2 regions of the Thauera sinica genome follow, and region 2 is predicted to be linked to the other one. Evidence: predicted binding sites of a transcription regulator. Region 2 holds the regulator's gene; the other holds the start of a gene.
What was found. The regulator FNR, encoded in region 2, switches genes on or off when oxygen is low (the NO sensors DNR and NnrR bind a similar motif). The targets are predictions, from matches to a motif close to TTGANCTAGNTCAA.
Positions count from the first base shown of each region.

Region 1 (14,603 bases), 1.2 Mb from region 2:
GCCCATCTGCTGCATGGTCCGGACTCGATCGCGCAGCTCTGCCAGCTCGCGATCCTTGCCGGCGAAGTGCAGCAGCGGCTGGCGTCCGCTCGCCTGCAGCAGCCGCCCGGCGATCGGCAGCGGATCAGGGTCCTGCGGACTCAGGACGCGGTCGGTCACCGCGAACGCGCTCAGCCAGTCCGGAGCGCCGCGGGGGCCGATCAGCGCTCCGTAGTCCGCTTCGGGCCGCCGCCCGGCTGCCGGAATGCATTCCAGCAGCCACGCGAACCGTTCCCCGGCCAGCGCGCGGGCCAAGTGGTTGCCGCGCTCCGCCATCAAGCTGCGGAACGCGGTGCGGGCGCCGCAAAGGCTTTGCCGGATTCCTCGTGCAGTAGATCGAGCAACTGCCGCTTGATCCGCACCGCCTGTTCCAGTTCGAGCATCCCGGCCGTTCGCGGCCTGGGCAGCGGCACCTCGACGACCGTCCTTTGCGTGGTCGGCTTGTGCGTCAGGACGATCACCCGGTCGGCCAGCAAGACCGCTTCGTCCACCTCCGAGGTGACGAACAGCGTGGTCGGCCGGTCCTCTTCGAACAGGTCCAGGAAATACGCCTGCATCAAGCCGCGCGACAGATGGTCCAGGCCACGGAACGGTTCGTCGAGCAGCAGCAGGCGGGGCCGGTTGATCAGCGCGCGGGCCACTTCGGCGCGTCGCTGCATGCCGCCGGACAACTGTTCCGGGTAGCGGCGATCGAAGCCCTGCAAGCCGACCCTGGCCAGGAACTTCCGTGCCCTTTCCTTCGCTTCGCCGGGGCTGACGCCGGCTTGCCGGGGACCGAAGGCCACGTTGTCGAGCAGGGTCATCCAGGGGAACAGCGCGGTTTCCTGGAAGACCATCAGACGCTCGGCGCTGGGGCCGGTGACCGCGACACCGTCCACACTGACTTGCCCGACGCTGGGCGGGAGATAGCCGGCAATCAGCTTGGCCAGCGTGCTCTTGCCGCAGCCGGAAGGGCCGATCAGCACGTTCAAGCGGCCGGGCAGCAGCTCCAGGCTGCAATCCCGCAGTACCACGTCCGCCCGCCCGGCGCGGGCGAACACCTTGCCGACGCCGTCCAGGCGGGTGTGACCATCGGTCCGGGCGGCGGCCATCCCGGCGCTCACTGGACTACCCTCCTGTCACTGCGTGACATCCTCCCCGCGGGAGGATGAGCGCCCCCTTCGGGCGGCCGGGCGGTGGCGCTCATGCCAGCTCCCGTTCACCGGAAACGAAGGCCCTGACGGCCTCTTCGCGCACGGCCTCGACGGCAATGTGGTGAAGGGCCAGAAAGCGCCCGGAAGTCAGCATCCGCCGATGGCGCGGACGTGGCAGGTCCACTTCGATAGCGCGTTTGATACGGCCCGGACGGCTGGTCATCACCAGGACCCGATCCGCCAGATAAATGGCCTCCTCCAGATCGTGGGTGATGAAAAGCACGGTCCCGCCGGTGCTCGCGTGCAGTTCCAGCAGGGCATCGTGCGTGGCGCTCTTGGTCAGCGCATCCATGCCGCGGAAAGGTTCGTCGAGCAGCAGGATGCGGGGCGCATTGAGCAGGGCGCGGACCATTTCCACCCGCCGGCACATGCCCGAGGACATGGCGCCGGGGTACAGTCCTTCGACGTCTGCCAGGCCGACCCGGGCCAACAGTTCGCGCGCCCTGGCGAGCGCTTCGGCCTCGCTCAGGCGACCTTGCAGCATGGGCGCGCGGATCAGGTTTTCGCGCACCGTCGCCCAGGGGAACAGGGCGTCGTGCTGGAACACCACGATGCGGTCCGGGCCGGGCCGCAGGCGCAGGCCGGGCGCGTTGATGACGCGCTCGTCGAGGACGATCTCGCCGGCACTCAGGCTGTCGAAGCCGGCGATGGCGTTGAGCAGGGTGCTCTTGCCGCAGCCAGAAGGGCCGACGATGGCGCAGAATTCGCCCGCCTGGATATCGATGGAGCAATCGTCCAGGGCGACGACCTGGCGGCCCCGGGAAACATAGGTCTTGCCCGCGTTGCGAATGGACACGGTTCCGCTGGATGCATGCTGCGTCATGGGTGTTTCCTTCAGTGCGTGCGCCAGGGCATGGCGCGCCGGCCGAGCCATAGCATGGCTGCGCTGGACAGCATGCCCGCCAGTCCGATCGAGAACATGCCGACGATGATGCCCGGCAGCGAATGGCTCATGTAGGCATTCCAGGTCAGATAGCCGAGTCCGCTCTGCCCGGACGCCATCTCGGCGGCAATGACCACCTCCCAGGTGATGCCGATGGCGATCGACAGGCCGGTAAACAGCGATGGGAGCGCGCCGGGGACCAGGATCTGCCAGAACAGCGTGCGGCGGCGGCCGCCGAGCGACCGGGCAGCCTGGATATAACGTTCGTCGATGCGCTCGATGCCGGCCAGCACGTTGAGGAAGATCGGGAAGAACGCGCCCAGGAAGGTCAGGAAGACCATGGTCATTTCCGTCGACGGCCAGAACAGGATCGACAGCGGCAGCCAGGCCAGCGGCGGAATCGGCCGCAGGATCTCGAAGATCGGGAAAAGCAGATCGTGCCAGCGCCGCGAGACCCCCAGCGCGATGCCGAGCACGATCGCCAGCACGGCCGCGGCAAGAAAGCCGAGAAGAACGCGCTGCGTGCTGAATCGCCAGGACTGCGCGAAACCTTGCTGGGCGATCTCCCCCGGCACGCTGCGCGCAACCTCCAGCGGCCCGGGCAAGAATGCCAGCATGCCGGCGGTCCTGGCCAACTGCCAGGCGCCGAAGAACACCAGCATGCCGAGCAGGCCCTGCCACAGGGCGGGATGGCCCAGCCGCAGCGATGGCGGGAAGAACCGGCTCATGGGTGTCCTCCCGTCCTGTGCGCCTGCCAGCGCATCAGCCGCTCGCCCAGGCGGCGGATCAGCGCGCTGGACAGCCAGCCGAGGGTGCCTAGGGTGATCATGCCGATGAAGATGTTGGGCAGCACGAGCTGCGTGTAGGCATCCAGGATCAGATAGCCCAGGCCGGAACGGCCGGCGATCATTTCACCGCCGACCAGGGAGAACCACGCTACCCCCATGGCGATCTGCAGTCCGGTGAAGATGCTTGGCAGCGAGCCCGGGACGATCACCCGGAACAGCACGTCGGCGCGCCGATATCCCAGGCAGGCCGCTGCCCGCAGATAGGTTGCCGGGATGGAGCGCACGCCAAGAAATGTATTGAGTACCGTCGCGAAGAAGGCCGCGAGCAGGGTGACGAAGATGACGGCGCTTTCCACGCTCGGCAAGGTCAGCACCGCCAGCGGGACCCAGGCCAGCGGCGGTACCGGGCGCAGCAACTCGATCACCGGGCCGAGCGTGTTGCGCGCGAACGTGCTCCAGCCCATCAGGATGCCCAGCGGCGTTCCGAGTGCCACGGAGATGGCGAAGGCGGCATAGACCCGCAGGATGCTGATGCCGATGTGCTCGTAGTACGCCCTGGTGTACAGGGACACGCCGTGCGAGGGTTCGCGGCTCGTCCATTCGCTGAAGAGGTACAGCGGGTCGGGAATGAAATGGAAACGCGGCGGGATGGCCACGGCGGTCAGCAGGTACCACAGGGAGACGAAGCCCAGCAGCCCCAGAACACCGCGCCGCAGCCTGGCCGAGCGGGACAGCAGGCGCAGGCGGCCGCGCCAGTCGCCCGCGGCGAGCGGCCAGTCGGCGGAGCGGGCCAGCCTTTCGTCGTAGTCGTCCAGCGCGGGCGCGACGTGCTGTCCAGGCATGGCGGACTTCGCTCAGCGGGCCGCGGGGGCGACGCGCAGGTCGTCGCCCTTGAAGGGGTTGTCTGCGCTGGCCTGCAGTTCGAACAGCCCCTGGGCGGGATCGAGCCCGAGTTCGCGGAACGCCTGGGCGACCAGCGAATCGTCGATCGCCTGTTCGCCCAGCGCCTGCTCCTGATGCACTTTCAGATCACGCAGAAAGGCGTGTCCGCGCTCGAGCAGGGCACGGGACGCGGGGCTGACGATCATGTCGGCCTTCAATGCCTGCGGAGCCGCACCGACGCCGTCCGGCAGCTTGCCGTACAGTGCGTACCAGAGATTCTCACGGCTGTATTCGGGCAGTTCCTGCTTGACCAGGTTGATGGTGTCGACCGGCCGGTCGCGCATGAAGTAGAGCGCTTCGATGTTGGCTTTCAGCCAGGCAACCGCCGCCTCCCGGTTGGCATCGATGAAATCGCGGCGCATCAGCACGGTGTTGGCATCCTGCTCACCGTATCCGGCAGGCGCCACGGCGTAGCGCGCGTAGCCGTCGAACACCGCCTTGGAAACGTGCGGCTCGTACAGCACGGCAGCATCCAGCTTGTTGGCCTGCAGGCTGCTGACGATCACCTCGCCCTGCATCTGATGCCAGTTCACCGTGACGTTCTCCCGGGCGAACATCTGCTGGCCGAGGCGATCCGCGCAGCTCCCCTTGGGCACCCCGACGCGCTTGCCGTCCAGCCACTTGACCGCCTCGTGGTAATCCTTGAACGGCGGCGCGTCGGCACGGACCACCACCAGGCCGCACATGCGTCCGGGGGAGGTGGTGTTGACCGCGACGATGCTGATCGGCGCCAGATCGCGCTTGGTCGTGGCGACAATGGAAGGGTTGTCGCCGATGTAGCCGATCTGCTGCTTGTTGGCGACCAGATCGGTGATGACCGGGGGGCCTTGCAGGTTGCGCTTCCACTCCACCTGGCTGCCCACTGGCAGCCATTTCTGCCACAGCTTCTGCTGTTTCAGGATGACCGTGTCCCAGGCGCCGGTCCAGGCCAGCCAGTAATTGCTGCTGAGGTTGACCGGCCGGCCGCTCAGCGGCTTGGCCTTCGCGTCGATTTCGGCCCAACTGACGGACTTGTTGTCGGCGGCCGCAACCTGCGACACCGAAATGGCCAGCGCGCCGGCCATGAACAGCGTGCGATGCATCAAGCGTTTCATTCCTATCTCCTGTAACAGTCGGATTCAGCGTTCGCCCGGCAAACCCTGGCGAAACTTCTGCAATTCCTCGGGCGGCATGTGGAATGCCTGCTCCGCACGTGGATACGTGCCGGCCAGGCATTCATCCCGATAACGTGTCAGTCCCTCTTCGATGATCGGGCCGACATTGACGAAGGCACCCCGATTGCGCGGAATGGGGAACGCGCTGTAACCGACCACATCGCCACTGATGTGATAGATGCCGTCTCCGTGATGCCCCGCTCCGAGGGTGATGATGGGTACCGGCGAAATCTCCTGCAGATAAGCGGCGGGTTCGACCGGGACCTGTTCGAGAATGAAGGCGAACACGCCCGCGTCGATGAACGCCTGCGCGCTGTCTATGATGTGCCGGGCTTCCTCGGCGCTTTTCCCCTTCACGCCGAATCCGCTTTGCTCCGTGCGCCGCGAAGCCTGCATGCCGATATGGCCCATCACGGGAATGCCCGCCCGCACGATCTCCGCCACGTACTCCGCGGTATACCGGTTGCCTTCGCACTTGACGGCTTGCGCGCCGCCGACGGAAACCATGCGTCCCGCGCTGGCGATGGCCTGCGCCTTCGACCCGTGGTAGCTCAGATAGGGCAGGTGGCCGACGACCAGTCCGTACCGGGTGCTGCGGCTGACCGCACGCGTCAGGAACAATTGCTCCTCGAAGCTGACCGTGGTCGGGTCTTCGTGTCCGAGCAGCGACATCGGCCCGGCATTGCCGACGATCAGCAGGTCGAAGCCGACGCGGTCGGCGATGTGCGCCATCGGCGCGTCGTAGACACCGATGGAAGTGATCAACTCACCGCGCTGTTTCTTGGCCCTCAGGGTATTCAGCGTGATTTTCTTGCGTGGCTGCTCTGTCATTGCCGGCTCTGCCAGGGGAGATCGAGGCGGCAGTGTCACTGATCGGAAGGGCCTGTTCTGTCGCGCTGGCGACAGATTCTTATGCGAAAAACGAAATTTCTTATTCCATTAATTCGGTTGGTCGCATGTGCCGTTGCGACTATATGAAGGGCGGGCGCACATGGTGACTCCGGTATGCGGAACGCCTGCCGGCGCCGCAGAATTGGAGGCCCCATGCAGAACAAAGGTGAAATACCCTGGTACTGGGAAGGTACCTATCTGTTCGAAAAGATGGATGACCAGGCGCGCCATGCCGTGCTGGGCAAGTCCCATCGGCAGATATTCAGGAAAGGCGCCACGATCTTTCGCGCGGACGATCCGGCCAATCAGGTTTTCTTTCTGGAAAAAGGTCTGGTCAGGATATTCAATCTGTCCGCCCAGGGAAGCGAAACGGTTTTCTGGCTCTGCATCGACGGAGAGATATTCGGCGCCGGCGGGATCTCCGGCTGCGCAAGGCAGTCCGTATTCGGGCAGGCGCTGGATCATTCGGTCATCCATTCGCTGAAGCGGGAGGACTTCGAGGACATGATCCACCGCTACCCGCAACTCGGCATCAACGTCATCACCCTGATGGGTGCGCGCCTGCGCCTGGCGTGCGATGCGGTCATCGAAAAGACGGCGAGCACGACGGATATCCGCCTGGCCCGCGGTTTGCTGCGCCTGTCACGGAATTTCGGCAGCTGGGATGGAGAGGAAATCATCTTCCGCAAGCAATTCACCCATCAGGAGCTGGGCTACATGGTCGGGGCCAGCCGCCAGACGATCAACCGGGCGCTGAATGCCTTTGCCCGGCGGCAGTTGATCCGCTTTGAAAAACGCACCCTGGTGATTCGGAACGTAGACGCCCTGGCTTCGATGACTACGACGGTGGAGTAGCCGGCACTGGCCGTCGAAAGTGCAGTTGCTCGACGAAGGGGCGGATTGAGACGGACGGGTTGCGCCGAAACGGGCGCATCGCCCGTACGCGTACCGCGAGAACCGGTGCATGGACGGCGGAGTGCCGTTTCGGCGATCGTGATCCGCGTCATGCCGCCGGAACGCTAGCCGTGCAGCGCCTTGACCACCCGCTTCAGCGTGTTCTCCTCCGGATGCGGCTGCACCTCGAAACCCAGCCCCTGCATCAGCCGCAGCATCTTGGGGTTGTGGCCGAGCACGTCGCCGACGATGTTGCGGTAGCCCTTGGCGCGGGCGCAGTCGATCAGGGCGCCCATCAGGCGGCGGCCGAGGCCGAAGCGCTGCCAGTCGTCGGCCACCACCAGGGCGAATTCCACCGATTCGCCGTCCGGCGCCAGCGAGTAGCGCGTGCTGCCTATCATGGTCTCGGCGTCGCCGGCGCGGGTGGTGGCGACCAGGGCCATCTCGCGGTCGTAGTCGATCTGGGTGAAGCGGGCGATCATGCCGGGCGGCAGTTCGTCGATGCGTTCCATGAAGCGGAAATAGCGCGTTTCGGGGCTGAGCCGGTCGAAGAAGGCTTGCACCAGCGCGGCGTCTTCCGGGCGCACCGGCCGCGCACGCACGATGCGGCCGTCGGACATCTTCCAGTCCCGGACCAGGTGTCCAGGGTAGGGGTGGATGGCCATGTGGGCGTAGCGGTCGCTGCCGGCCGGAACGCCCTGGTCGATGACGATGCGGGCGTCGGCGACGATTGCGCCGTCCTCGTCGGCGATCAGCGGGTCGATCACCAGTTCGCATACCCACGGCAGTTCGCATGCCAGGTCGGACACGGCCACCAGCACGCGCTCCAGCGCGCCGCGGTCGACCGTGGGCAGGGCGTGGAAGCGGTCCAGCAACTGCGCGACCTGGGGTGCGTCGATGAGGTCGCGCGCCAGCACCGCGTTGAGCGGCGGCAGGGCGTAGGCGCGGTCGCCGGTGTGTCCGGCCGCCGCGCCGCCGGCGCCCAGGTTGATGACCGGGCCGAAGACCGGGTCGCGGAACACGGCCAGCCGCAGCTCGCGCCCGTGCGGCCGGTGCAGGTAGGGTTCGATCGACACGCCGCTGATGCGCGCCTCCGGGTGGCGCAGGCGCACGCCGCCGACGATGTCGTGGAAGGCGCTCCATACCGATTCGGTCGCGGTGAGGTTCAGGCGCACGCCGCCAGCTTCGGACTTGTGCGCGAGGTCGGGCGAATCGATCTTCATCACCACCGGAAAGCCGACCTGCTCGGCGACGAACAGCGCCTCGGTGACGTCGCGCGCCACCATGGTCTGCGTGACCGGCACGCCGAAGCTGCGCAGCAGCGCCTTCGATTCCATGGCCGACAGCACGTTGCGGCGCTGGTTGAGCAGCGCCTCGACCAGCATGCGGGCGCCGCCCGGGCCGCTGCGCCCGGCCTCTGCCGTCTGGCCGGCGGTCTGCAGCAGCAGGGCCTGGTGGCGGTAGAACTTGGAGATGTTGTGGAAGAGTTCCACCGCGGTTTCCGGCGCGTGGAACACCGGGATGCCGGCGCGGTCGAGCAGGGTGCGCGCCTGCGCCACCTGGCCGCCGCCCATCCAGCAGCAGCAGATGCTCAGGTTCGCGCTCCTTGCCACGTCGGCGATGGCCTGGGCGATCTCGACCGGGTCGGTCAGCGCGTGCGGCGACAGGATCACCAGCACGTTGCGGATCGCGGCATCGTCGGCGAAGGCGAGGAGGGCGTCGCGGTAGCGCTCCGGCGGCGCGTCGCCGCCGAGGTCGAGCGGATTGCCGGCGCGCCCGCCGCCCGGCTTCAGTTTCGCCAGCGCGGCCTGGACCTGGGGCGACAGTTCCGCCAGCGGCGTGCCGAGGTCGCCGGCGCGGTCGGCGGCGATCGCGCCGGGCCCGGCGCCGTTGGTGACGATGGCCAGTTGCTCCACCCCGGGGCGGAAGCCCGAGGCCAGCGCGCGCGCGGCGAAGAACAACTGGCCGACGTTCTGCACCCGCACCACGCCGGCGCGGCGCATCGCCGCGTCGAACACCGCGTCGGCGAGCGAGACTTCGCCGACCGGCGTTCCGGAGGGGGCGTGGCGGCCGGTCTTGAGCAGGATGATGGGCTTGATGCGCGCCGCCGAGCGCAGCGCGCTCATGAAGCGGCGCGCGTTGCGGATGCGGTCGACGTACAGCAGGATGTAGCGGGTGCGCTCGTCGTGGACGAGGTAGTCGAGCGTTTCGCCGAAATCCACGTCCATTTCCGAACTGAGCGAGATCACCGACGAAAAGCCGATCTGGTGCGTCGCCGCCCAGTCGAGCACCACCGAACACATCGCGCCCGACTGCGACACCAGCGCCAGTTCGCCGCTCGCCGCCGCGATCTTCGTCAGTGCGGCATTGAGGCCGGCTTCCGGGCGCAGGATGCCCAGGCTGCCCGGCCCGAGCAGGCGCATCCCGGCGGCGCGGGCGGTCTCCAGCATGCGCCGCTCCAGGGCGCCGTCGCCGGGGCCCAGCGCGGTGACGATCACCGCGTTGCGCACGCCGGCCCGTCCGCACTGTTCGACGATGGCATGCAGCGTGCGCGCCGGCGTGGCGATGATCGCCAGGTCCGCGCGGCGGCCGATGTCTTCCACCGAGCGGTAGCACTTCCTGCCCAGCACCGTCTCGTGCTTCGGATTGACCGCGTGCACCGGGCCGCGGTAGCCGGCGTCGACCAGGTTCTTGAAGAGCACGCGGCCGACCGACTGCGCCTCTTCGGAGGCGCCGACCACCGCGACGGAGGCCGGTTCGAACAGGGAGCCGAGGTAGTGGGCGTCGAGCATGGCGGCCTTGGGCGATCGCATTGGGGGTGCCGGGAGTCTATGCAGGGACGCCCGCGCGCTCATTGACCTGTATCAGCGGCCCGTCCTGCGTGCGCGGCGCAGGGCGGACGAAAAAACGCGGCCGACGAAGCGGCCGCGCATCGCAGTGGCCGGGGCCACTTCGCCGGACGGGCGGGATCAGCGCTCGTCGAAGCTCACCCGCAGGTGCCTGGTGGTGGCGCGCGCCTGGCAGCTCAGCACGAAGCCCTGCTCCACGTCGGCGGCTTCCAGGGTGAAGTTCTTGTCCATCACCACCTCGCCGTCCAGCACCTTGGCGCGGCAGGTGCAGCACACGCCGGCCTTGCAGGAATAGGGCAGGTCGAGGCCGGCATCCAGCGCGGCGTCGAGCACGTGGTCGTCGGGGCCGAGCGCGATCTCGTGCTCCTTGCCGTCGAGCACCAGCGTCATCCGGATGTCCTTTGCCGCGCTGGCCGCCGCTTCCGCCGTGCTCGAGGCGCCGACCGGTTTGGCGCCGGCGGGCAGGTTCACCGTGAAGCGCTCGGTGCGGATGCGGTCGGCCGGCACGCCGGCCTCCTGCAGCGCGGCCTCGGTGGCGGAGATCATCGCGTCCGGGCCACAGATGAAGACCTCGTCCATGCTGCCCACCGGCAGCAGCGCGTCGATGATCGCGCGTACCTTGCCGCCGTCGATGCGGCCCTGCAGCAGGTCGACCTCCTGCGCCTGGCGCGACAGGACGTGGATCATCGTCAGGCGGTCGCGGTAGCGGTCCTTCAGGTCCTGCAGCGCTTCGTTGAACATCACGGTGGACATGCGGCGGTTGCCGTAGATCAGCGTGAATTTCGACTCGGGCTGCTCTTCCAGCGTGCTCGCGGCGATCGACAGGATGGGCGTGATGCCGGAGCCGGCGGCGAAGCCTACGCGGTGGATGGCGCGCTTCTTCTTCACTACGAAGCGGCCGTCCGGCGGCATCACCTGGACGACGTCGCCGGCCTTGATCGAGTGCGCCGCCCAGTTGGAGAACAGGCCGCCCTCGACCGGACGGATGCCGATCTCCACCTCGCCGTTCCTGGCGAGGCGGCTGCGCGGGCTGCTGATCGAGTAGTTGCGGCGCACCTCCTGGCCGTCGATGGTGGCGCGCAGGGTCAGGAACTGGCCCGGCTCGAAGGCGAAGCGTTCGCGCTCGGCCTCGGGGATGTTGAACGTGATCGCCACCGCGCCGGCCGCTTCGGGGTTCACGCGCTTGACGGAGAGTGCTTGAAAACGGGGTGCTGACATGTCGTTTTGTCTCCGGCCCTCAATAGGGCTTGAAGTAGTCGAAGGGCTCCTGGCAGTGCAGGCACTTGTACAGCGCCTTGCAGGCCGTGGAGCCGAACTGGGAGGTGACGACGGTGTGCGTCGAACCGCAGAGCGGACAGGCGACCGGCTCGGCGGGGGCGGCGCGCCGCACGAACTTCACGACGCTGACGTCCTTCGGCGTGTGGTGCGGCGGCGCGATGCCGTACTCGCGCAGCTTTTCCTTGGCCTCGTCGCTCATCCAGTCGGTGGTCCAGGCCGGCGCGAGCCGGGTCACCACCCGCGCCGCGATGCCGGCCCGTTCCAGGCTTGCACGCACGTCGTCCTCGATCTGGCCCATCGCCGGGCAGCCGCTGTAGGTCGGCGTGATGACGACCTCGATCCCCTCCGCGGTCTCGCGCACGTCGCGCAGGATGCCCAGCTCGCGCAGGGTCACCACCGGGATCTCGGGATCGGTCAGTTGCTCGAGCGTCGCCCAGGCCTTGTCGACGGTGCTGCTCATGGCCGCTGCCCTTACCAGGTGGCGCCGGGATGGGCGCGCGCCAGGCCCTGCATCTCGCCGAGCAGGTAGCCCAGGTGCTCGGAGTGGCGGCCATGCTTGCCCTCGGGCACGTAGCCGCGCACCTGCGGGCGCACCAGCGTGGCCTCGGCCAGCGTGTCGGCCACCAGCGCATCCCAGGCGGCGCGCAGCGTGCGCAGGTCCACCGCCGCCCCGGAGGCCACCGCGGCGTCCTCGGCCGCGCTCGGCGTCCAGAACTCCTCGGTGTACGGGAACAGGTGGTCGAGCGCCGCCTGCGCGCGGGCGTGCGATTCGTCGGTGCCGTCGCCGAAGCGCACCACCCAGTCGGCGGCGTGGTGCAGGTGGTAGCGCGCTTCCTTCAGCGACTTGGCGGCGATCGCGGCGAGGTCGGCGTCGGCGGACTTCTCCAGCGCTTCCCACAGCAGCACCATCAGCGCGCCGTACAGGAAGTTGCGCACGATGGTGGTGGCGTAGTCGCGGTCGGCGGCGGCGTAGCCGACCAGCGCGCCGTGGTTGGGCAGTTCGAGCAGCGTGTAGTTGCGGAACTCGGTGTCGCCGCGGAAGTAGGCCAGCCTGTCCTCGGTGGCGTCGCCGCCCATGCGGGTGGCGGCAAGCTGGTACAGCAGGCGGGCCTGGCCGATGAGGTCGAGGCTGACGTTGGCGAGCGCGAGGTCTTCCTCGAGGATGGGGCCGTGGCCGCACCACTCGGCGTCGCGCTGGCCGAGCACGACGGCGTTGTCGGCCAGGTGCAGCAGGTATTCGACGGGCGCCTTCATCACATGTGCCCCACTTCTTCAGGGATTTCGTAGAAGGTCGGATGGCGGTAGATCTTGTCGGCGGCCGGGTCGAACAGTTCGCCCTTGTCGTCCGGGTTGCTGGCGGTGATCGCCGACGAGGGCACCACCCAGATGCTCACGCCTTCCTGGCGGCGGGTATAGACGTCGCGCGCCATGTGCAGCGCCTGCGCCGCGTCGGCGGCATGCAGGCTGCCACAGTGCTTGTGCTCCAGACCTTGCTTGCTGCGGACGAAGACTTCCCAGAGCGGCCAGTCCTTCAGTGCGGGGGTGTTCATGCTGCCTCCTTGGTTGCGCGTTCTTTTTGCTTGCGGGCGTGGGCCAGGGCCGCGTCGCGGACCCACTGGCCGTCGTCGTGGGCCTTCACCCGGGTCGCCAGGCGTTCCTTGTTGCACGGGCCGTTGCCTTCGACGGTGTTCCAGAATTCCTGCCAGTCGATCTGGCCGTGGTCGTGGTGGCCGCGTTCCTCGTTCCACTTCAGGTCGGGGTCGGGCAGGGTCACGCCCAGCACCTTGGCCTGCGGCACGGTGGCGTCGATGAACTTCTGGCGCAGTTCGTCGTTGCTGATGCGCTTGATGCCCCAGCGCATGCCCTGCGCGCTGTGCGGGCTGTCGGCGTCCGGCGGCCCGAACATCGCCAGGCACTTCCACCACCAGCGGTCGACCGCGTCCTGCACCATCGCGCGCTGCCCGTCGGTGCCCTTCATCATCACCAGCAGGGCTTCGTAGCCTTGGCGCTGGTGGAAGGATTCCTCCTTGCAGACGCGGATCATGGCGCGCGCGTAGGGGCCGTAGGAGCAGCGGCACAGCGGGATCTGGTTCATGATCGCGGCGCCGTCGACCAGCCAGCCGATCACGCCGACGTCGGCCCAGTTCAGCGTCGGGTAGTTGAAGATGGAGCTGTACTTGGCCTTGCCGGCGTGCAGCGCGTCCAGCAGTTCGTCGCGGCCGGTGCCGAGCGTCTCGGCGGCGGAATACAGGTAGAGGCCGTGGCCGCCCTCGTCCTGCACCTTGGCGATCAGGATCGCCTTGCGCTTGAGGCTGGGCGCGCGGGAGATCCAGTTGCCTTCCGGCAGCATGCCGACGATCTCGCTGTGGGCGTGCTGGCTGATCTGGCGCACCAGCGTCTTGCGGTACGCGTCCGGCATCCAGTCCTGCGGCTCGATGCGGCCGTCGGCGTCGATGCGGGCCTCGAACGCGGCTTCCTGCCCGCTCGCGGCGCCGGGCACGACGGCCAGCTTTTTCCCGGATTCGTCCGGGATGTCCATTGCCTGGGTATACATCTGCTCCCTCCTCGCAAATACCGGCCCGGCGGATGCCGGGGCGGAACTCAACACTCGTGTGGTTCGACTTGCTCGCTAACTGCGCCGTTCGGCCGCGGGACTCAGCCCTGCCAGGCCGGCGGGCGCTTCTGCAGGAAGGCGGCGATGCCTTCCTTCGCCTCGCCGGTGGCGCGCTGGCGGGCGATGCGGGTGGCCGTCTCCTCGGCCACTGCGGCGTCGATCGGCCGGCCGCAGACCGCCGCGATCAACTGCTTGGCGGCCTGCTGCGCCAGCGGGCCGCCGGCCAGCAGCGGCTCGACCAGCGCGGCGACGCCGGCGTCCAGCTCGTCCCGCGACACCACCTCGCTGACGAGGCCGATCGCCCTGGCCTGGTCGGCGCGGAACTTCTCGCCGGTCTGGAAGTAGCGCAGCGCGTGGCGCGGGCCGATGGCGCGCAGCACGTAGGGGCTGATCACCGCCGGGATGATCCCGAAGCGCACTTCCGACGTCGAAAACTGCGCGTCGTCGGACGCCACCACCATGTCGCACGCCGCCGCCAGCCCGGTGCCGCCGCCCAGCGCCGCGCCCTGCACGCGCGCGATCGTCGGCTTGGACATGCCGGACAGCGCCTGCAGCATGCCGGCGAAGCTGCGCGCGTCGGCGAGGTTCTCCGCCTCGCCGTAGCCGGAGGCGCGCTGCATCCAGTTGAGGTCGGCGCCGGCCGAGAAATGGCGGCCGCGCCCGGCCAGCACGACGATGCGCGCGGTGGCGTCGGCATCCAGCGCGCGGCAGGCGGCGCCGAGGTCGGCGATGAGCCGTTCGTTGAAGGCGTTGAACACGTCCGGACGGTTCATCCAGATCGTCGCCACCGCCCCCTTGCGTTCGATTTCCAGGGTTTCGTATGTCATCGTGATCCTGTTCCCGGGCGTGCCGGCGAGGGGCGTGTCCTGCCCTTCGCCGGCGCCACGGGTCTCCTCCGTTCTTCCCTGCGTCAGACGCGCTCGATGATCAGCGCGATGCCCTGGCCGACGCCGATGCACATCGTGCACAGCGCGTAGCGGCCGTTGCGGCGCTGCAGCTCGTAGGCCGCCGTGGTGACCAGGCGCGCGCCGCTCATGCCCAGCGGGTGGCCCATGGCGATGGCGCCGCCGTTCGGGTT
Region 1 covers NZ_CP023439.1:4,102,101-4,116,703, reverse strand. Annotated here, with positions in the region: gene CCZ27_RS17995 (methylenetetrahydrofolate reductase C-terminal domain-containing protein) at 1-294, opposite strand, end outside; gene CCZ27_RS17990 (ABC transporter ATP-binding protein) at 315-1,130, opposite strand; gene CCZ27_RS17985 (ABC transporter ATP-binding protein) at 1,222-2,055, opposite strand; gene CCZ27_RS17980 (ABC transporter permease) at 2,067-2,843, opposite strand; gene CCZ27_RS17975 (ABC transporter permease) at 2,840-3,745, opposite strand; gene CCZ27_RS17970 (ABC transporter substrate-binding protein) at 3,758-4,939, opposite strand; gene CCZ27_RS17965 (3-methyl-2-oxobutanoate hydroxymethyltransferase) at 4,964-5,830, opposite strand; gene CCZ27_RS17960 (Crp/Fnr family transcriptional regulator) at 6,044-6,745, shown strand; gene CCZ27_RS17955 (bifunctional acetate--CoA ligase family protein/GNAT family N-acetyltransferase) at 6,910-9,576, opposite strand; gene paaE (1,2-phenylacetyl-CoA epoxidase subunit PaaE) at 9,754-10,851, opposite strand; gene paaD (1,2-phenylacetyl-CoA epoxidase subunit PaaD) at 10,871-11,371, opposite strand; gene paaC (1,2-phenylacetyl-CoA epoxidase subunit PaaC) at 11,383-12,165, opposite strand; gene paaB (1,2-phenylacetyl-CoA epoxidase subunit PaaB) at 12,165-12,461, opposite strand; gene paaA (1,2-phenylacetyl-CoA epoxidase subunit PaaA) at 12,458-13,465, opposite strand; gene CCZ27_RS17925 (enoyl-CoA hydratase/isomerase family protein) at 13,567-14,352, opposite strand; gene pcaF (3-oxoadipyl-CoA thiolase) at 14,436-14,603, opposite strand, start outside.
Region 1: CCZ27_RS17955 (bifunctional acetate--CoA ligase family protein/GNAT family N-acetyltransferase) is a predicted target of FNR. The motif match lies at 9,639-9,652, and genes of this name have one in related genera.

Region 2 (14,603 bases):
AGGCTGGCGGGCGGCCGGCGGCGAACTGTTCCGCGACGTGAACGTGCCGAGCAAGGCGTTCGGCGAGCTGGTCGAGGCCGAGCGCCATACGCCGTCGCTGCCGGCGGAAGAAGTGCGGGCGCTGATCGACGCCGGCGCCGACGTGGTGATCGTCGATGCGCGCCGCTTCGACGAATACCAGACCATGACCATCCCCGGCTCGACCAGCGTGCCGGGCGCCGAACTGGCGCTGCGCATCGCCGAACTGGCGCCGCGGCCGGACACGCGGGTCATCGTGAACTGTGCCGGCCGCACGCGCAGCATCATCGGCACGCAGTCGCTGATCAACGCCGGCATTCCCAACCCGGTGGCAGCGCTGCGCAACGGCACGATAGGCTGGACGCTGGCCGGCTTCGAACTCGAACGCGGCGCCGGCCGGCGCTTCCCGGAGGCGGGCGAGGCGACGCGCGCGGATGCCGCGGCACGTGCGCATGCGCTGGCCGGGCGCGCCGGCGTGCGCCGCGCCACGCTGGCCGAGGTGGACCGCTGGCGCGGCCAGCAGGGCCGCACCACCTATTTCTTCGACGTGCGCACGCCGGAGGAATACGAAGCCGGACACTTGCCCGGCTTCCGTCCGGTGCCGGGCGGTCAACTGGTGCAGGAAACCGAAATGGTGGCGCCGGTGCGCGGCGCCCGCATCGTGCTGGCGGACAGCGACGGCGTGCGTGCCAACATGAGCGCTTCCTGGCTGGCGCAGATGGGCTGGGACGTGCATGTGCTGGACGGCGCCGGGGCCGGGGAATTCGTTGCGAGCGGACCGTGGGCGCCGCCGTTGCCGCAGCCGCCCGCGGCGAGCCGCATCCAGCCGGAAACGCTGGCGCGCTGGCAGGCGGCCGGCGACGACGTCGCCGTGCTCGATTTCACCACTAGCGCCAACTACCGCCGCCGGCACATTCCGGGCGCCTGGTTCGCGCTGCGTTCGCAGTTGTCGGACGCGCTGAAATCCGTGCCATCGGTGGCGCGCTACGTGCTCACCTGCGGCAGCAGTCAGCTTGCGCAGTTCGTGGTGCCGGAACTGCAGGCGCTGGTGGATGCCGAGGTCCTGCTGCTCGACGGCGGCAATGCCGCGTGGTTCGCCGCCGGCCTGCCGGAAGAGCACGGCGAGACCCGCCTGGCATCGCTGCCCATCGACCGCTACCGCCGGCCGTACGAGGGCACGGACAACACCGCCGCCGCCATGCAGGCCTACCTGGACTGGGAGTTCGGGCTGGTCGGGCAACTCGCCCGCGACGGCACGCACGGCTTCCGGGTGGTCTAGATGCAGTTCATACATCTCGCTTTTCTGGCACTTTTGCGCAGAAAATCGGGAACAGGCTTTCAGCTCTGGTAACGGGCCAGGCGGACCGGATCGTGCAGCGTGATGTGCTTGCCCTGCACGGTGATCAGGCGCGCGTCGGAGAGGTCGTGGAAGATGCGCGACAGCGTTTCGGGCGTCAGGTTGAGCCGCGAGGCGATGACCTGCTTGCTGGTGGGCAGCGCAAATTCGCAGGGCTTGTCGCCGTCGGCCTGCTGCAGCAGGTAGCCGATCACCCGCTGGACGCTGGAGCGCAGCGAATAGGTTTCGACGTCGCTCACCAGACCGTGCATGCGCACCGACATGCCTGCCAGCAGCTTGAGGGCGAACTTCGAATCCTGCTCGATCAACTCGGTGACGACGGCCTGGCCGATGTGCAGCAGTACGCTTTCGCTCAGCGCTTCGGCAAACACCGGGTACGGACGGTTCATGAACATCACCGCCTCGCCGAAGCTCTGCATCGGGCCGAGGATCTCGACCACCTTCTCGGTGCCCTGGGCGGACGAGAACGCCAGCTTCACCTGGCCGCTGACCAGAAAGTAGAAACCGTGCGGCAGGTCGCCGCGCTGGAACAGCACCTCGCCGCGTGCCAGACGGCGTTCGCGTGCAAAGCGCAGGACGCGATCGAGATCGGCATCGGACAATTCGCTGAACAGCGGGATGCGGCGCAGCAGGGTGGGGATATCGACAGGCGAGGTGGCCATCAGCATGCTCTCCGTAGTGAGAAGCAATTTTAGCGCGCTCGTGTTAGGGTCGCTTCCCCAAGTACCAGAGCCCGCGCGTTCGAGATTCAGGAGAAGGAATGTATTTCGCGATCAAGCACCTGCACGTCACCTGCGTGGTCCTGAGCGGCCTGGGCTTCCTGCTCCGCGGGACGTGGATGCTGAGCGGCAGCGGGTTGCTGCATCACCGTCTGACGCGGGTTCTGCCGCACATCGTCGACACCCTGCTGCTCGGCAGCGCCCTCGTGCTGGCAGCCATGATCGGGCAGTATCCCTTCGTCGCCGACTGGGTGACGGCCAAGGTGTTCGGGCTGATCGCCTACATCGTGCTCGGCGCGGTGGCGCTCAAGCGCGGACGCACGCTTGCGGTCAGGGGCGCCGCGTTTGCGGCGGCGACGGCGGTCTTCCTGTGGATCGTGTCGGTGGCGCTGACGAAGAATCCGCTCGGCTACCTGGCGGCGCTGGGCGGGGCCGCCTGAATCCGTGCGCGGGCCGGCAGCGCCCGCCTCAGCGGCTGCCGGACTGGTGCTGCAGCAGGCGTTTCAGCCCGGCGGCGTCCAGGATGCGGATGTGCTTCTGCTGCACGCTCACCAGGCCCTCTTCCTGGAAGCGCGAGAACGCGCGCGACACCGTCTCGAGCTTCAGCCCGAGGTAGGAGCCGATCTCGTCGCGCGTCATGCGCAGGTGGAACTCGGCCGGCGAGAAGCCGCGCGCGGTGAAGCGCTGCGACATGTTCAGCAGGAAGGCGGCCAGGCGCTCCTCGGCGCGCATCGAGCCCAGCAGCATCATCACGCCGTGATCGCGCACGATCTCGCGGCTCATCACCTTGTGGAACTGATGCTGCAAGCCTTCGACCTCGCGCGACAGCTCCTCGAGCTTGGCGTAGGGAATCACGCAGACTTCGCTGTCCTCGAGCGCGATGGCGTTGCACGAATGCGATTCGGTGCTGATGCCGTCCAGGCCGAGGATCTCGCCTGTCATCTGGAAGCCGGTGACCTGGTCGCGGCCATCCTCCAGCAGCACGTCGGTCTTGAAGGAGCCGGCGCGGATCGCGTAGATCGCTTCGAACGTGTCGCCCGCGCGGTACAGGCTGTGCTGGCGCTTGATCTTGCGCCGCGCGCCGACCAGTTCGTCGAGACGGTTCAGATCGTCCTCGGACATTCCGAACGGCAGACACAGCTCAACGAGGTTACACTGCGAGCACGACGCCTTGAGCCCATTGATCGTGATGGGAGCTGCCGCCTTCATCTGCACGAAATCTTGTTTCCCTAGTTCGGATCGCGGACGGCCGACGTCGGCCCATCCCGGGCGCCGTTGATCCACGTCAACCACAAAACGAGGGTGATCTGCCATTGTTTGGCACATCCCCGCAGTACACCCGCAGCACGACAATGACCAGCCCGAACGAACTCATATTCGATCCGCAACTGATTCGCCGCTTCGACATCAACGGCCCGCGCTACACGTCCTATCCTACCGCAGACCGTTTCGTCGAAGCCTTCAACGCCGATGCGCTGAAGGCCTGGCTGGCGAAGCGGGTGATCGGCGGGGTCAGCAAACCGCTCTCATTATACTTCCACATCCCGTTCTGTAACACGATCTGCTACTACTGCGCCTGCAACAAGATCATCACCAAGGATCATGGCCGCTCGGCGAAGTATCTGAAATATCTGGCAAAAGAGATCGCGATGCAGTCGGCCTGTCTGGAAGGTAGCCGGCAGGTCACCCAGTTGCACCTCGGCGGCGGCACGCCCACCTTCCTGTCCCACGACGAGATGCGCGAGCTGATGGCGGCGGTGCGCGAGCACTTCACGCTGGTGCCCAACGGCGAATACTCGATCGAAGTCGATCCGCGCAAGGTCGATTTCGACACGGTGAAGCTGCTCGCCGATCTCGGTTTCAACCGTATGAGCGTCGGCGTGCAGGATTTCGCCGAGGACGTGCAGAAGGCGGTCAACCGCATCCAGAGCGTCGACGAAACCAAGCTCGTCATCGATGCCGCGCGCGAGACCGGCTTCAAGTCGGTCAGCATGGATCTGATCTACGGCCTGCCCAAGCAGAACGTGATCAGCTTCAACCGCACGCTGGAGCAGGTGCTGCAGATCGCGCCCGATCGCGTGTCGCTCTACAGCTATGCGCATCTGCCGGGCCTGTTCAAGCCGCAGCGGCGCATCTTCATGAGCGACATGCCGACGCCGGACGCGAAGCTGCAACTGCTGCAGCTCGGCATCCGGCGGCTGACCGAAGCCGGCTACGTGTATATCGGCATGGACCACTTCGCCAAGCCCGGCGACGAACTCACCATCGCCCAGCGCCAGGGGCGCCTGCACCGCAATTTCCAGGGCTATTCCACCCAGGCCGAGTGCGATCTGCTGGCCTTCGGCGTATCGGCGATCGGCAAGGTGGGGCCGGTGTATTCCCAGAACGTGAAGACGCTCGACGAATACTACGACGCGCTCGACCGCGACGAACTGCCGGTGCTGCGCGGCATCGAACTCACCGCCGACGATCTCCTGCGCCGGGCGGTGATCCAGGCGCTGATGTGCCATTTCGAGCTGTCGATGCAGTCGATCGAGATCGCCCACCTGATCAACTTCCGCGAATACTTCGCCGAAGAGCTGCAGGACCTGGCCGAGATGCAGGAGGCCGGCCTGCTGAAGATCGAGGGCGACTGGATCAGCGTGCTGCCCGCCGGCCGCCTGCTGGTGCGAGGCATCGCCATGGTGTTCGACCGCTACCTGCGCGCCGACCGTGAAAGGACGCGCTATTCCCGCGTGATCTGAACGGCGCGGTGTTGCGCCGCGGCGTAGAATGGCGATCCCGTCGCTTGCGGCGTCGTCTTCCCGTGTCTTCCAGTTCTTCGCGCTGATCGCCCATGCCCGAAACCGGCTATTTCGCCGTCTTCATCATCGGCCTGCTCGGCGGCACGCATTGCGTGTCGATGTGCGGCGGCATCGTCGGCGCGCTCACCGCGCAGGTGCAGGCGCCGGGCGGCAGGCCGCAGTGGCCCATGCACCTGGCCTACAACCTGGGCCGCATCACGACCTATACGGCGATCGGCGGTGTCGTCGGCGCCCTCGGTTCGGTCGGCATGCTGTACGACGGCATGCTGCCCGTGCAGATGGCGCTCTACGTGCTGGCCAACCTGATGCTGGTCGCGCTGGGCCTCTACCTCACCGGCTTCACCCGCCTGCTGGCGCCGATCGAGCGCGTCGGACACATCCTGTGGCGGCGGATCCAGCCCGCCACGCGCCGCTTCCTGCCGGCGCGCTCGGTCCGGCAGGCGCTGCCGCTCGGCCTGCTGTGGGGCTTCATCCCCTGCGGGCTGACGTATTCCATCCTCGCCACGGCGCTGGTCACCGGCTCCGGCGCACGCGGCGCCGGGCTGATGCTGGCATTCGGCCTCGGCACGCTGCCCAACCTGCTGCTGGCGGGCATGCTGTTCAAGCGCTTCCGCGATTTCACCCGCAACCGCAAGGTGCGCTTCGCCTCGGGCCTGCTGGTGCTGGGCTTCGGGCTGTTCGGCCTCTACCACGCGCCCACGCTGGGGGGCGATCTGTGGAGCGGTGTCGTCTGCGCGGTTTGAGGGTCGGGCGGCGCGGGCCTCGGCACGGCGGCGAGCAGAATGCGTCAATCCTGCGACAAGGCGCGCAGGATGGGGCAGGGGGCGCTTGCCTCGGCGTGCTCGCAGCAGTGCACCAGTTCGGCCAGCGCGTCGCGCATTCCCTGTAACTGGCGGATGCGGGCGTCGATGAGCCCGATCTTGGCCTGCGCCGCCTCGCGTGCGTGCCGACGGTCGCGTTCCTCGTTGAGCGAGAGCAGGCCGTCGATCTCTTCGAGCGAGAAGCCGAGCTGCTGTGCCCGGCGGATGGCGCGCAGGCGGGCAAGCTCTTCGTCGCCATACACCCGGTAGGCTCCGCGCGTCTGGCCGGGTTCGCGCAGCAGGCCGCGGCGCTGGTAGTACCGTATCGTCTCGACGCCGACGCCGGCGGCCTTCGCCAGCGCGCCGATGGTGAATTGCGATGGCGCCGCGGCGGTCCGGGTGAATTCCTTCCGCTCGTGAGGGTCCATGGGGTTGACTCCGTAGCTGAGTACGGAGTTTACACTGCGCTTCACGATCAACGTGCGCAAGAGGATGCCATGTCAGGAATCACACTCGGCGCGCCCGGCGTGGTCGAGCCCCACGGCCGGCAGGAAACGATGGAACTCGCCATCTCGGGCATGACCTGCGCCGCCTGTGCCACCCGGTTGGAGAAGGTGCTGAACCGCCTGCCGGGCGTGCAGGCCACCGTCAATCTGGCGACCGAGCGCGCAACGCTGCATTACGCCGCCGGCGCGCTGACGTTCGAGGCGGCGAAGGCCGCGGTCGAGCGTGCCGGTTTCGGCGCTGCCGAGACGGGCGCGCTGCAGCGCGAACAGGCGCGGGCGCGGCACGAGGTGCAATGGCGGGCGGAATTGCGCCACTTCTGGATCGCCGTGCTGCTCACGCTGCCGCTCGCCGCGCAGATGCCGGCGATGTTCGGCCTGTGGCCGGGCGGCGAACTGCACCACGACGTGATTCCGCGCTGGCTGCAACTGCTGCTGGCCACGCCGGTGCAGTTCTGGATCGGCGCGCGCTTCTACCGCGGCGCGTGGGCCTCGCTGCGCGGCGGCAGCGCCAACATGGACGTGCTCGTGGCGCTCGGCACCAGCATGGCCTACTTCTACAGCCTGGCGGTGACGCTTGCCGGCCGCCACGACCTGCACGTGTATTTCGAAGCCTCGGCGATGATCATCACGCTGATCCTGCTCGGCAAGCTGCTCGAAGCCCGCGCCAAGGCGCGCACCACCGCGGCGATCGATGCCCTGCTGCGGCTGCAGCCCAGGATGGCGCGTATCGAGCGCGGCGGCGAGGTCGTCGAGGTGCCGGTCGAGACCCTGCATCCGGGCGATGCCTTCCTGCTGCGCCCGGGGGATGCGGTGCCGGTCGACGGGGTGATCGAGAGCGGCAGTTCGGCGGTGAACGAATCGATGCTGACCGGCGAGAGCCTGCCGATCGACAAGCGTGCCGGCGACACGGTGTATGCCGCCACGATCAACGGCGAAGGCGTGCTGCGCTGCCGCGCCACCGGCGTCGGCGCGAGCACGATGCTGGCCGGCATCATCCGCCTGGTGGAACAGGCGCAGGGCTCGAAGGCGCCGGTGCAGCGCATGGCGGACCGCATCTCCGCGGTGTTCGTGCCGGTGGTGGTGCTCGTCGCGTTCGGCACCTTCGCCGGCTGGTGGCTGTGGAGCGGCGATTTCCAGCAGGCGCTGATCAACGCGGTGGCGGTGCTGGTGATCGCCTGCCCCTGCGCGCTCGGGCTGGCCACGCCGACCGCGATCATGGTCGGCACCGGGCAGGGCGCGCGCGCAGGCATGCTGGTGAAGAATGCCGAGGCGCTGGAACTGGCCGAGCGCATCGACGTGCTGGCGGTCGACAAGACCGGCACGCTGACCGAAGGCGAACCGGCCGTCACCGACGTGGTGGCGGCCGAAGGCTGGACGCGCGGCCAGGTGCTGGCCGTGGCGGCGGCGCTGGAACAGAGCAGCGCACATCCCATCGCGAAGGCGGTCGTGATGGCGGCGAAAGAGGATGACGAGGCGCGCGGCGTGGCCTTCGCGCCGGCCGAAGCGGTGCGCGCGATAGGCGGCAAGGGGCTGGTGGGGCGGGTGCGCGGCGTACAGGGGGGCACGGAGGATGGCGGTGAGCGCGAGATCGTGCTCGGCTCGCCGGCCTTCGTCGCCGAGCACGGCGCCGTGGTGCCCGACGCGACGCTCGGCGAGCTGGCCGCCGCCGGCCGCACGCTGGTCGCGCTCGCCTGCGACGGCCGCTTCGCCGGGCTGATCGGCGTCGCCGACCGCGTGCGCGCCGATTCCGCCGCCGCGGTGGCGCGGCTGCAGGCGAAGGGCCTGCGCGTGGTGATGCTCACCGGCGACCACCCGGCCACCGCCGCCGCCATCGCCCGCCAGACCGGCATCTCCGACTGGCGCGCCGGCGTGCTGCCGGGCGACAAGGCCGCCGCGGTGCAGGCGCTGGCCGCGGGTGGGGCGCGCGTGGGCATGGCGGGCGACGGCATCAACGATGCGCCGGCGCTGGCCGCGGCCGACGTGTCGTTCGCCATCGGCGTCGGTGCCGACGTGGCGGTGGAGGCGGCCGACATCACCCTGGTGCGCAACAGCCTGCATGGTGTGGCCGATGCGATCGACCTGTCGCGCGCGACGCTGTCCAAGATCCGCCAGAACCTGTTCTTTGCCTTCATCTACAACGTGCTGGGCATTCCGCTCGCCGCCGCGGGCATGCTCAACCCGGTGATCGCCGGCGCGGCGATGGCGATGAGTTCGGTGTCGGTGGTGAGCAATTCGCTGCTGCTCAAGCGCTGGCGGCTGCGGCGGTGAAGACGGACGAGAGATTTCTTACCCGAGGAGCGATGCAATGAGCGAAGTGACGATCAAGGTCGAAGGCATGAGCTGCGGCGGTTGCGTGAACAACGTCACCGGCGTGCTGAAGGCGCTGCCGGGCGTCGAGGATGCGCAGGTCTCGCTGGAAGGCGCGTCCGCCACGGTGCGTTTCGATCCTGCCCGCGTGTCGGTGGATGCGATGCGCGCGGCGGTGGAGAACGCCGGCTTCGAGGCCCCGGCCTGAAAGCCCGCTGTCACGCCGCCTTCGGGGGCTCCCCGGAAGGCGGCTGGCTGGAGGTTGCGGGCGCGGCCGCTGCTCATTGGAGGCCGCGCGCTCGCAATGTCGACTTGCGTAAAATTCCGATTTGAGAATAATTCGCATCTAGCCAGCGCCATCCCTCCGCGCAAGCCAGCCGTCCCTGCCTGCTTGCCTACGCGGAGCCCCAATGTCGTCAGCCAATGCCCCGGAACACGTCGATCTCCTTTATCGGGACCATCACGGCTGGCTGCTGGGATGGCTGCGCCGCAAGCTCGGCTGCGCGCATGATGCCGCCGATCTCGCGCACGACGCCTTCCTGCGCCTGCTGCGCCGGCCGGTCGATCTGCCGCTGCGCGAACCCCGCGCCTACCTGACCACCATCGCCCACGGCCTGGTGGTCAACCACTGGCGCCGGCTGGAGATCGAGCGCGCCTGGCTCGACGCCCTGATGCAGCAGCCCGAATCCTGCCAGCCCTCGCCCGAAGTCCGCGCGCTGGCGATCGAAGCCCTGCTCGAAGTGGATGCGCTGCTCTCCACGCTGCCCGACAAGCCGCGCCGCGCCTTCTTGATGGCCCAGCTCGACGGCTTCACCTACCGCGAGATCGCCACCGAACTCGGCGTCTCCGAACGCATGGTCAAGAAATACATGGCCCAGGCAATGCTGCACTGCCTGCGCGCCGAACTGGCTCCCGGAACATGAACCTGCCGATGGAGCGCGGTATTCCGTCCCGCGCGCTGGAAGAAGCCGCCGACTGGTTCGCCAGCCTGGGCGAAGCGGGCGCCGACCGCCGCATCCGCCAGCGCTGGCAGGCGTGGCTGGACGCCGACCCGGCCCACGCGCAGGCATGGCAGGCGGTCGAACGGATCAGCGGGCATTTCTCGCCCCTGCGCTCCCAAGCCGGAGCGGCGCGCCGGGCGCTGGAAGTGCCACGCCATGGCGCCCGCCGCCGTACGCTGGGCGTGCTTGCCGCGGTGCTGACGCTGGGCGCGCCGCTCGCGGCGCTGCGCCTGCCGTGGCGGGAATGGGAGTACGGCCTGTCGACGGCATTGGCGACGCACCGCAGCGGGCGCGGCGAGAGCCGGGCGGTGGAACTGGCCGACGGCGGCAGCGCCTGGATAGGCAGCGACAGCGCGCTCGACGTGGACTACGGCCCCGCATTGCGCCGGCTGCGTTTGTTGCGGGGCGACCTGCTGGTGCACACCGCGGCCGATACGGCCGTTCCCCCGCGCCCCTTCGTCGTCGATACCGTGCATGGCCGCCTGCGGGCACTCGGCACGCGCTTCGCGGTGCACACCGAGGCCGCGCACACCCGCATCGACGTGTTCGAAGGTGCGGTGGAACTGAGCCCGGCCGCGGCCCCGGCCGATACCCGCGTCGTCGCTGCCGGCGAGTACGCGCTGCTGGGGCCACGCGCGGTCGAAAGCCAGGGCCGCGCCGACCTCGCCCGCAGCGGCCTCGCGCGCGGCGTGCTGGTCGCCGACGGCCTGCGCCTCGACGAACTGCTCGCCGAACTCGGGCGCTGGCATCCGCTCGCCATCGGGTGCATGCCCGACGTCGGCGCGCTGCGCGTGGTCGGCACCTATCCGCTGCAGGAGCCGGAGCGCGTCCTCGCCGCGCTGGAGGCCAGCCTGCCGGTCCGGATCGAGCGCGGCCGCCACGCCATCCTGATCGCCGCCCGCCCCGCCCCGGCCGCCGTCACACCGCCCCGCCGCCGGCCCTGAGCGGGCAGCGGCGGAAGAGCCGCGTTTCCGGTTCCCCTTTTCGGCGTTCGATTGGCAATACGGTCGTGAGCAGTGCGCGACGCTGCCCGCCTTCCAACCGGATCCGAAGAAGAAAGGAACATCCCATGCGCTTCAGCGCTTACCGAACACCCCGTGCAAGACTGCTCGCTCTCGCCCTGGGCAGCCTGACGCCGGCCGCCGCCATGCTGCTGCCCACGGCAGCCCACGCCCAGCAGGAGGCCGAGCGCAACTACGACATCCCTGCCGGCCCCTTGTCCGGCGTGCTCGCCCGCTTTGGCGCCGAATCCGGGCTGCTGCTGTCGTCCGATGCCGCGCTGCTCGAAGGGCGCCACTCGGCCGGCCTCAAGGGCCGCTACGGCGGCGTTGCCGCGCTGCGCCATCTGCTGGCCGGCAGCGGTCTCGAATTCCGCACCGGCGGCGGGGTGATCGTCATCGAGCCGGCCGCCGCCAGCGACGCCTCGGGCACCACGATGCTGAACGCGGTGCGGGTCACCGCCCGTCCCGAATCGCTCGGCACCAACGTCATCGACCGCGAACGGCTCGACGCCATCGGCGCCGGCAATGGCGACATCACCAGCGCGCTGCGCATGCTGCCCAACATCCAGTACGCCAACGACCAGTTGCACACCGGCCGCCAGGGCGAGATCGAGCCGGCTGAGATCAGCATCCACGGCGCCAAGTTCTACGACAACCAGTACCTGTTCGACGGCATGTCGTTCTCCAACGACATCGATCCGGACCAGACCAATCCGAACGAGGCTTCCCGCCCGTCCTCGTCCAGCCAGGGGCTGGCGATCGACACCAGCCTGCTGTGCAACATCACCGTGCGCGACTCCAACATCCCCGCCGAGTACGGCCGCTTCTCCGGCGGCGTGGTGGCGGCCGACACCTGCGCGCCGACGCGCGATTTCGGCGGCAGGGTGTCGATGGAGATCACCCGGTCGGAGTGGATGGAATACAAGCTGACCGACAGCCAGAAGGCCGACTACGCGGTGTCGACCAGCGACAGCCAGCAGCCCGACTTCGACAAGAAGACCTACCGCCTCGCGCTGCAGGGCCGTCCGACCGAGAATCTCGGCCTGATCGGCAGCTACGTGCTGAAGACTTCCGAGATTCCGCTCAAGGCTTACGGCGGCGGCGCGATCAGCGCGAGCGACGATTCCGGCAAGACCGAGAAGCGGCGCAGCGAGAACCTGTACCTGCGCGGGTTCTGGAACCTCGGCAGCGGTGTCGACGCCGATTTCGCGCTCTCCTACGCGCCGGCCACGAGCAGGAACTTCATCGTCAACACCAAGGATTCGTGGTTCGACATCAAGAGCGGCGGCCAGGGCGTCAATCTCGGCCTGCGCCACCGTCACGATGCGGCGACCGTTTCCCACCGGCTTACCTGGAGCGAATACGAGAGTTCGCGCGATTCCGACGCCAGCGTGTTCCGGACGTGGCGCCATTCGGCCGCCAAGGATTGGGGCTACCGCTCCAGCGCGACGGCCTGGAACAGCCAGGAAGGCCAGTACGGCGACATCGAGCAGAAGCAGAGCACGTGGTACTACCAGGTCAAGGCCGACTGGCTGCCGTTCAAGCTCGGCAACACCGAGCACGGCTTCCAGACCGGCCTGGAACTGAGCCGGCAGGAGAAATACTTCCATCGCCTGCAGAACGGCGCGATGATCTTCACGCCCACGTCCGCCACCACCTGCGCCACCGCGGGCGGCGGCGTCGATAGCGAGAACTGCTCGATGGGCGCGACCTCCGTTGGCAACTGGCCGGGCCAGTACCTGAAGTCGGCAACCTTCTACCACGCCGGCAAGTTCAACCTGGACAACAACTACCGCGCCGTCTTCGGCCAGTACGAAATGCAGTGGGAGCGCGTCCGCCTGCGGCTCGGCCTGCGCTACGAGGACGACGATCTCGCCCCCGAGCCCACCGTCGCGCCGCGCAGCGCGCTGCTGTGGGACGTGTTTGGCGACACCGCCACCCGCGTCGAACTCGGTGCCAACCGCTACTACAGCCGCAACTTCATGGCCTTCTACACGCGGCAGAAGATCCTCGCGCTGCAGACGTCGGCAACCCGCAATCTCACGCGCGGCGTGCTCACCGACTGGGTCGAGACCGCCAGCACGTCGTGGAGGAACTACCGCAGCTCCGAACTCGACGTGCCCTACAGCGACGAGCGCATGGCCGGCATCAGCCAGCGCTGGCTGGGCGCGATCTGGAGCCTGAAGTGGGTCGAGCGCGAAAGCCGCGACGAGATCCTGCGCCGCACCGCGGCGGAAGGCGGCTGGAGCTACCGCAACGGCGGCCAGACCAGCGCCCGCAGCACCACGCTGGGGATCGAGAGCGAGCGGCCGTTCCGCTTCGGGCCCACTTCGACCACCTTCGTCTTCAGCGTCGAGCAAGACGACATCAAGACCTCGCACGCCAGCTACGACGACGGGATCAGCGACGTGCTGTGGGGCAGCATCGTCCGCTACGACGGCAAGTTCATCAACTACAACGACCGCCCGGCGAACAACTTCAACCGTCCGGTCACCGCGCGCCTGCTGCTGGCCACCTCGATCCCGTCCAGCCGGCTGACGGTGGGCAACCTGTTCCGCTACCGCGACAGTTACCGCAAGATCGTCGCCAACGGCACCGCCGACTACGACGGCATGGCCGTGACCAACTACGAACCGCGCACCTTCCGCCCGGCGGTGACGTGGGACATGCGGATCAACTACGACCTGCCGACCGTCGGCGACCAGAGCGCCTTCGTCGTGCTGTCGATCGACAACGTGCTCAACCGCAGCAACGAGATCGAGGACAGCGCCAACGAGCTGGTCTATGAAAAGGGCCGGCAGTTCTGGGTGGAGTTCGGCTACCGCTTCTGATTCACGAGCCGGTTCCGCAGCCGGCCCCGCGCGCTGCGGGGCCGGCCTTCTTCCCACGTACTGCGCATACGTCCATGGACTTTAGACATCTGTTCGCACCGCTGCTGCTTTCCGTCGCCCTGTGCGCTCCCGCCGCCGCGGCCCGGCCGCCGGTTCCCGCCGCCGACTCCTGTCGTGGCAATGACGGGGGCTGGAACCTCGCCTGCCTGCGCGCCGCCTACGGCCGGCCGATTGCGGCCTGGCCGCAACCGCAGGTGCCCGACGGCGAACGCTGGCAGGAGATGGCGCCGCTGTCAGCGCTGCCCGTGCCCGATGCACCCGCCGGGCAGGTCGCGCTGGGCGAACGCCTGTTCGCCGACCCGAGCCTGTCGCGTTCCAACCTCGTCGCCTGCATCAGTTGCCACCGGCCAGGGCATGCCTTCGCCGACACCCAGGCGGTGTCGGCCGGGCACGAAGGCCGGCTCGGCCGCCGCAACACGCCCACTCTGTACGGCGCCGCCCACGCGCCGGCGCTGTTCTGGGATGGCCGCGCCGACTCGCTCGAAGCCCAGGCCGTCGGGCCGATTGCCCATCCGGACGAGATGGCGATGGCGCTGGACGCGCTGCCGGCCAGGCTGGCAGCGACCGGCGACTACCCACCGGCGTTCGAGCGCGCCTTTGGCGACGGCGAAGTCACGCTGGCGCGCATCGTCGCCGCGCTGGCCGCCTATCAGCGCACCTTGCGTCCGCCCGTCACCGCCTTCGACCGCTTCCTCGACGGCGAGCGCGGCGCGCTCGACGACCGCGCGCTGCTCGGCCTGCACCTGTTCCGCACCAAGGCGCGCTGCATGACCTGCCACCACGGCGCGCTGCTGACCGACAACCGCTTCCACAACCTCGGCCTGACCTACTACGGCCGCAGCCAGTACGAAGACCTCGGCCGCCACGACGTCACCGGCCGCGACGAGGACGTGGGGCGTTTCCGCACGCCGACGCTGCGCCAGGTCGGCGAATCCGGGCCGTGGATGCACAACGGCCTGTTCCGCAGCCTGCGCGGCATCCTCAACATGTACAACGCCGGCATGCCGCGGCCGCGCCCGGCCGACGCGGCGCAGGCCGCCGACCCGAAGTTCCCCGTCACCTCGCCGCTGCTGCAGCCGCTACGGCTGGACGAGGCCGAGCTGCAGGCGCTGGAAGCCTTCCTGCGCGCACTGTGAGCGTACCTGCGCCGATGCGATTGCGCGCTGCGGCGCGGCAGGGTTTGCCCTTATAATCCGGCC
Region 2 covers NZ_CP023439.1:2,935,773-2,950,375, reverse strand. Annotated here, with positions in the region: gene CCZ27_RS12730 (rhodanese-related sulfurtransferase) at 1-1,297, shown strand, start outside; gene CCZ27_RS12725 (Crp/Fnr family transcriptional regulator) at 1,357-2,037, opposite strand; gene CCZ27_RS12720 (SirB2 family protein) at 2,136-2,534, shown strand; gene fnr (fumarate/nitrate reduction transcriptional regulator Fnr) at 2,563-3,303, opposite strand; gene hemN (oxygen-independent coproporphyrinogen III oxidase) at 3,447-4,838, shown strand; gene CCZ27_RS12705 (sulfite exporter TauE/SafE family protein) at 4,931-5,641, shown strand; gene CCZ27_RS12700 (MerR family transcriptional regulator) at 5,686-6,126, opposite strand; gene CCZ27_RS12695 (heavy metal translocating P-type ATPase) at 6,196-8,472, shown strand; gene CCZ27_RS12690 (heavy-metal-associated domain-containing protein) at 8,510-8,719, shown strand; gene CCZ27_RS12685 (sigma-70 family RNA polymerase sigma factor) at 8,922-9,434, shown strand; gene CCZ27_RS12680 (FecR domain-containing protein) at 9,431-10,456, shown strand; gene CCZ27_RS12675 (TonB-dependent receptor) at 10,582-13,344, shown strand; gene CCZ27_RS12670 (cytochrome-c peroxidase) at 13,419-14,540, shown strand.